One region of the Pseudomonas sp. LBUM1659 genome, then DNA from elsewhere that is predicted to be linked to it. Evidence: predicted binding sites of a transcription regulator. Region 1 holds the regulator's gene; each other region holds the start of a gene.
What was found. The regulator FliA, encoded in region 1, starts transcription of late flagellar genes. The targets are predictions, from matches to a motif close to CTAAAGTTTNNNNNNNNNNNGCCGNTAA.

Region 1 (2,269 bases):
CGATTTTGTCTTTCAACGCCTGGGCCGTGAAGGGTTTGACCACATAGCCGTTTACACCGGCCTGGGCCGCTTCGATGATCTGCTCGCGCTTGGCTTCAGCGGTCACCATCAACACCGGCAGGTGCTTGAGTTTTTCATCGGCACGCACATGGCGCAGCAGATCGATACCGGTCATGCCAGGCATGTTCCAGTCCGTTACCAGAAAGTCGATGCTTCCGCTGTTGAGAACCGGAATGGCAGTAGTGCCATCGTCGGCCTCAACCGTGTTGGTGAACCCAAGGTCACGCAACAGGTTTTTTATGATCCGCCGCATCGTTGAGAAGTCATCAACGATGAGGATTTTCATGTTCTTGTCCAATTCGACCTCCAAGCAGACTTAAACGCGCCCAGCACCTGGACGCGCCATTTCAATCAATCCGGCAATGCATTCGATGACTGTCTGGAGCACAACAGATCGCGACCGGTGCCGTTCAAAACCACACCAGCCTCGTTCGCAGTGTCCCCACACTGCCTTCAGCGCGCTCGCCACTCCCCCAAACGCCCCCGCAAACGGGCCGCGCACTGGCTGTGTAACTGGCTGACCCGCGATTCGCTGACCCCCAGGACCTCACCGATTTCCTTGAGATTCAACTCTTCGTCGTAGTACAGCGCCAACACCAGTCGCTCACGCTCCGGCAAATTGGCAATCGCGTCCGCCAGCGCTGCCTGGAAGCGTTCATCTTCCAGATCGCGTGACGGCTCGAGATGAGCACTCGCGCCATCCTCGTGCAGCCCTTCGTGTTCGCCGTCCTGCAACAGATCGTCGAAACTGAATAAGCGGCTGCCCAGGGTGTCGTTCAAAATCCCGTAATAATCGTCGAGACTCAATTGGAGTTCGGCCGCAACCTCGTGATCTTTAGCGTCACGGCCGGTTTTAGCTTCAATAGAGCGAATTGCGTCACTGACCATGCGGGTATTTCGGTGGACCGAACGTGGTGCCCAGTCCCCCTTGCGCACTTCATCGAGCATGGCGCCGCGGATTCGTATGCCCGCGTACGTCTCGAAACTCGCGCCTTTGCTGGCGTCGTATTTGGTCGACACTTCAAGCAGGCCGATCATCCCGGCCTGGATCAGGTCTTCAACCTGGACACTGGCTGGCAGACGGGCCAGCAAGTGGTAAGCAATGCGTTTGACCAGTGGCGCGTAACGCTCGATCAGCTCGTACTGCGCGTCACGTGCCGACATCTTGTAGAGGTTATAGCCACTGGCTGTCATAGGACGGGTCCCGCGGTCTGCTGCACGAGCCGCTCGACAAAAAACTCCAGGTGCCCACGCGGGTTGGCAGGCAATGGCCAGGTATCGACTTTCTGCGCGATGGCCTTGAACGCCAGGGCGCACTTGGAACGCGGGAAGGCTTCATAAACGGCGCGTTGCTTCTGCACGGCCTTTCGCACGCTTTCGTCGTAAGGCACCGCGCCGACGTACTGCAGGGCGACGTCGAGGAAGCGATCGGTGACCTTGGTCAACTTGGCGAACAGGTTGCGACCTTCTTGCGGGCTCTGGGCCATGTTGGCCAGGACGCGGAAGCGGTTCATGCCGTAATCGCGGTTAAGCAGTTTGATCAGCGCGTAGGCGTCGGTAATCGAAGTCGGTTCGTCGCAGACCACCAGCAAGACTTCTTGCGCTGCACGAACGAAACTGACTACCGAGTCACCTATACCCGCGGCGGTGTCGATCACCAGGACGTCGAGGTTGTCGCCGATGTCGCTGAAGGCCTGGATCAGGCCGGCGTGTTGAGCCGGACTCAGGTGAACCATGCTCTGTGTGCCGGAGGCCGCCGGAACGATTCGAATACCGCCTGGGCCCTGCAACAGAACGTCGCGCAGCTCACAGCGGCCTTCGATCACGTCAGCCAGGGTCCGTTTGGGTGTCAGTCCCAGCAGGACGTCGACATTCGCCAGGCCCAGGTCAGCGTCCAACAACATGACGCGACGGCCGAGCTCGGCCAGGGCCAGTGACAAATTCACTGACACGTTAGTCTTGCCGACGCCACCTTTGCCGCCGGTCACCGCGATCACCTGTACGGGATGCATGCTGCCCATGTTATTTCTTTACCTTGTCTTGCATAGACGGAGGCCACATTACTGGCTGCGCGTTCGCTAAAGGAACAATGCATGGCAGGCCATCGATGTAGGTACAAAAACTATTCATTACTACCTTAGCCAACCTGCTTGGTCGGGCTGTGGTAAATATCAGCGAACATATCAGCCATGGCTTCTTCGCTGGGTTC
Region 2 (2,269 bases), 3.0 Mb from region 1:
CAGAATGTTGAGTTTCTGGCAAATCAGCCTTTGCTAAAAAGTGTTGATGGGGACATCAAACAGTACATGTCTGCCGATGCACCCTCTATCGAGCTTGGCGCTTTGGATAAACAGCTGACTGAATATTTTTCGAGTTTGGCTGCCAGCCATCCTTCGTACGCCTATATCGCGGTGGGCACGACCGAGGGTGGTTATGTGTTCTGGCCCGGCGATCCGAAGATGGCCAACTACGATCCTCGCCAACGACCCTGGTTCAAACTTGCACAGGAAAATCCTGGGAAGACGATGCGTACCGACGCTTACTACTGGGCGGGCGATGATGCTGTGCTTGTAAGCACAGTTCGTACGATGGCAAACCGTCTCGGACAGCAGGGTGGTGTCGTCAATATAGATGTCTCGCTCAAGCAACTCACTGAAATCGTGAAACAAATCAAACTTGGCGAAAGTGGCTATTTGATGTTGCTTGAGCGCAATGGTGTTGTTTTGGTGGACCCACAGAGTCCCGAACACAATTTCAAAAAGCTGAGCGACCTTGGTGGGGGATATCAGCAGCTAGCAGCAGCGGGTAAAGGGCTGATAGAGGTTGAGCTCGGCGGCGAGCGGTACATGGCGAACGTCTGGCCGTCCGAAAAACTTGGCTGGAGCTTTGTAGGGCTGGTCAAGCGTGACGAGGTCATGGCTTCGACTACTCGCTTAACATGGCTTGTCGGCGTCATTGCCGGCGTAATGGCAATGGTGTTTGCGCTGGCTGGCTATATTTTTTCCAGGATGATTGTTCGTCCCATTTTAGACGTGACCAAAGGTCTTGAAGACATCGCCCAAGGTGAAGGTGACTTGACTCGCAGTCTAGGAATACGCGGTAACGATGAAACGTCCCAGTTATCCGGTTGGTTCAATCAATTTCTGGGGGCGATCCGCAATTTAATTCACCGCATCAGTCAAGCGGCTGAAGGTATTTTGGCCAACTCAAACAGCTCCACTAAAGTTTCCGGTGAAATGGCTGACGCCGCTGGCCGTCAGAGAGAGGCCATTGACATGGTATCAACCGCCTTCCATGAAATGGTGGCGACAGCTAATGAAGTGGCCCGCTCATGCAGCCAGGCAGCGGAGTCGGCCGACAATGGTCGACAACAAGCCCGCGAAGGACAGCAGGAGATTGACGCCGCAGTTAGTAGCGTTGATCAGTTGAGTCAAGGGATTGAGCATTCCGCACAGTCTATGCAGCAATTGGAGCGAGACAGCAATGATATTCAGTCCATCCTGAGTACCATCCGCTCCATTGCCGAACAAACCAATCTGCTTGCACTAAATGCGGCGATTGAGGCAGCTCGCGCGGGTGATCAGGGGCGTGGATTTGCTGTGGTGGCTGATGAGGTCAGGGCACTGGCCCGGCGAACTGCAGACTCCACAGAGGAAATTGATGGCCTGCTTGGTAATCTGGCGCGACGCACTAGCGATGTGGCCTCCCAAATGCTTGAAAGTTTGAAAGTGTCCCAGGAGTCGGTCAATCGAATTGGGCTTGCCCGGGGCAGGTTCGGCCAGATCCGCGAGTCGGTGGATGTGATCCGCGACATGAACATTCAGATAGCCACTGCAGCAGAGGAACAGCATCAGGTTGCCGAAGATATCAATCGGCACATCAGTCGTGTCCATGGGGACGCTCAATTGGTTGCTCAATTGGCCGGCGATGCTCGAAATGATTCGCAGGCCCTGGTCCAGTTGTCCCATGAGATGGACGCGCTAGTGCGTAGATTCAAGATATAACCCGCTGAGATTTATGTTCTGCGTGTTGTTCGCTGTTACTTCGTGTTAATGCGCGTTTGCGCAAATTAAAGTTAAAAGGTGACGTGATGGCCAAAGCCGCTGATGTTGTCGTGCAATGTCTGGAAAACGAAGGTGTTGAATACGTATTTGGAATTCCAGGTGAAGAAAATCTTGATTTGCTTGAGTCTCTGAGGCGATCCAAGCAAATAAAACTTGTTCTTACACGACATGAACAATCGGCCGGTTTCATGGCTGCCACTTATGGTCGGCTAACTGGAAAGACGGGAGTCAGCTTATCTACGCTTGGCCCGGGTGCCACTAACTTGGTTACGGCGGGGGCATATGCCTACCTCGGTGGCATGCCAATGTTGATGATCACTGGTCAGAAGCCAATCAAAAAATCCAAGCAAGGCCGTTTTCAGATTTTGGACATCGTGGGGATGATGGCCCCGCTAACGAAATACACCCATCAATTAGCGTCAGCAGACAACATCCCTTCTCGAAT
Region 3 (2,269 bases), 2.4 Mb from region 1:
GGCGCCGGTGCCGGCAGCAGCCCAGCGTGGATACGGTTCATGCCCCACGGCCAGAGCAGCGAAACAGCGGGGTGCCACAAATCCGGCAGGACATGCAGCCGGGCGCTGTTGGCGGCCTGTTGGTGCAATTGCTGCTGCACCTCGGCCATGGGCATTTGCAGATAAAGGCTGGTCAGGTATTGCCAGCGCGCGCTGTGAGGACTGTCCCACGCCTGTTGCGCCGACAGCGCCAGGCCGTTGGCCAGCAGCACGGTATTGGCCGGCTGATTGAGCCAGCGACGCAGGGTCGGATCGTCATCGAGGCGGTTTTGCTGGCGCAAGGGATGATCGCTGTCGCGGGCGATGCGCAAGACTTTGACCAGCTCGCGCTGCTCGGTCAGCAGCAGGCGATAACCCTGATTCACCCAAATCGGCAGGCGCCAGAGGCTTACCAGGGTTTGGCAAATATCCAGCAGGCGCGCACCGAACAACTGCTTTTCGACGTTGCGTGCCGACTCGCCTTTATGGATGACCCGCAGCTCCCACTCTTCAAGCAATTGCGGATAGGTCAGCGCCATGGGCCAGAGTGGCGAGAGAAACAGCAGGCTGCCCCAGTGAATGTCCTGCCACAGCCGCGCCAGGCGACTGGCAAAAAAACCATTGGCCTGTTGCGTCGCGTGCTGGCTGATCAACTGCAATTGGCGCAAGGCAATCGGGATCTGTGACACGGGCTCTACGGGCAGGCGGGCGAGCAGTTCTTCAGTGCGTTTCAAACCGAGGCGATTGATCGCCACTTCAAGGTTTTCCGCAGGCTCGGTCATGCTGCCATGGGTATGGCGATTGGCTTCACGAATGACGCTCAAGGCCAGGGCCGGGCTGTCTTGCATGAGCTCTGCGATATCGCGAAGCGAGCTGCGGTTATCGGCGATGGCCTTGCAGACACGGTCATGGCTGACTTGCGGAACCGGCAGGCGCACGCCATCGAGAAGTTTGATCCAGCCTGCAAGCGTGGTCGGTTTTTGAGTTGGAATGTTCGTTTGGTTAGCCATGGTTGGACGCAATCATCGTCTGCCTTACCTATGCCCGGAGTAGGCTAAATTAGCTTTTCGCTTGAACGGGCTATAGTCTGGCGCAGTTTTGCCGATAAGGAGAAGAAGAGATTTTTCAACTTCCGAATATGACCTTGAACCCGACTCAGTAAGTGTTTTCCTACCTATGGCTAAAATTCTCGGCATCATCGTCGTATTCGCAAGCGTGCTTGGCGGATACGTGCTCTCCCACGGCAAGATTGCCGCCCTTATTCAGCCTTTCGAGGTGATGATTATCGGCGGTGCGGCCCTGGGCGCATTCCTGCAGGCCAACCCTGGCCATATGGTCAAGCACGTTCTGAAGAAAGCCTTGGGGATGTTCAGTTCGCGTTTCAACCACACCTTTTACCTTGAAGTGCTGGGGCTGATTTACGAGATCCTCAACAAAAGCCGCCGCGAAGGCATGATGGCCATCGAAGGCGACATCGAGGATGCCGCGGCGAGCCCGATCTTCGCCAAGTACCCGGCGGTGCTCAAAGATGAACGCATGACCGCGTACATCTGCGATTACCTGCGCATCATGTCCTCCGGCAACATGGCACCCCATGAGCTCGAAGGCCTGTTCGACATGGAACTGACCAGCCTCAAGGAAGATCTGGATCACCCTTCCCACGCGGTGAACGGCATCGCTGACGCCATGCCGGGTTTCGGTATCGTCGCGGCGGTACTGGGTATCGTGGTGACCATGGCCTCCCTGGGTGATAGCGATCAGAAAATGATTGGCGTGCACGTCGGTGCGGCGCTGGTAGGTACCTTCTTCGGTATTCTCGCCGCGTACGGATTCTTTGGCCCGCTGGCCCATGCCCTGGCCCACGATGCCAAGGAAGAGCTGAACGTCTACGAAGCCATCAAGGCTTCGCTGGTGGCGTCGGCGTCCGGTATGCCGCCATCGTTGGCCGTGGAATTCGGTCGCAAGGTTCTGTACCCGGCGCACCGTCCTAGCTTCGCTGAGCTGGAACAAGCGGTTCGCGGTCGATAGTGCTCTGTTTTGCAAATACGTTCCTTTTTTGGCGAGTGACTGTTGTTGCCAGACAAGGCGCCGCGACGAGTCATAGCTCGCTATGGCGAGGAGCGGCAACGCCGTATGGCGACAACAGGCACCGTCAAAAAGGAACAGTATTTGTGAGACAGAGCACTCTGTATGGAAAATAACCAGCCGATCATCATCAAGCGCGTCAAGAAATACGCGGGCGGGCATCACG

Region 2: the regulator FliA is predicted to act here: its motif matches at 980-1,007, upstream of ACA048_RS04980 (methyl-accepting chemotaxis protein).
Region 3: the regulator FliA is predicted to act here: its motif matches at 1,099-1,126, upstream of motA (flagellar motor stator protein MotA).

Annotation. Positions count from the first base shown of each region.
Region 1 covers NZ_CP166797.1:4,641,584-4,643,852, forward strand. The annotation lists gene ACA048_RS21010 (chemotaxis response regulator CheY) at 1-346, opposite strand, end outside; gene fliA (RNA polymerase sigma factor FliA) at 514-1,254, opposite strand; gene fleN (flagellar synthesis regulator FleN) at 1,251-2,081, opposite strand; gene flhF (flagellar biosynthesis GTPase FlhF) at 2,198-2,269, opposite strand, start outside.
Region 2 covers NZ_CP166797.1:1,131,778-1,134,046, forward strand. The annotation lists partial or broken gene ACA048_RS04975 (cache domain-containing sensor histidine kinase) at 1-906, shown strand, start outside; gene ACA048_RS04980 (methyl-accepting chemotaxis protein) at 1,036-1,764, shown strand; gene ACA048_RS04985 (acetolactate synthase large subunit) at 1,851-2,269, shown strand, end outside.
Region 3 covers NZ_CP166797.1:582,761-585,029, forward strand. The annotation lists gene ACA048_RS02615 (HDOD domain-containing protein) at 1-1,028, opposite strand, end outside; gene motA (flagellar motor stator protein MotA) at 1,195-2,046, shown strand; gene motB (flagellar motor protein MotB) at 2,209-2,269, shown strand, end outside.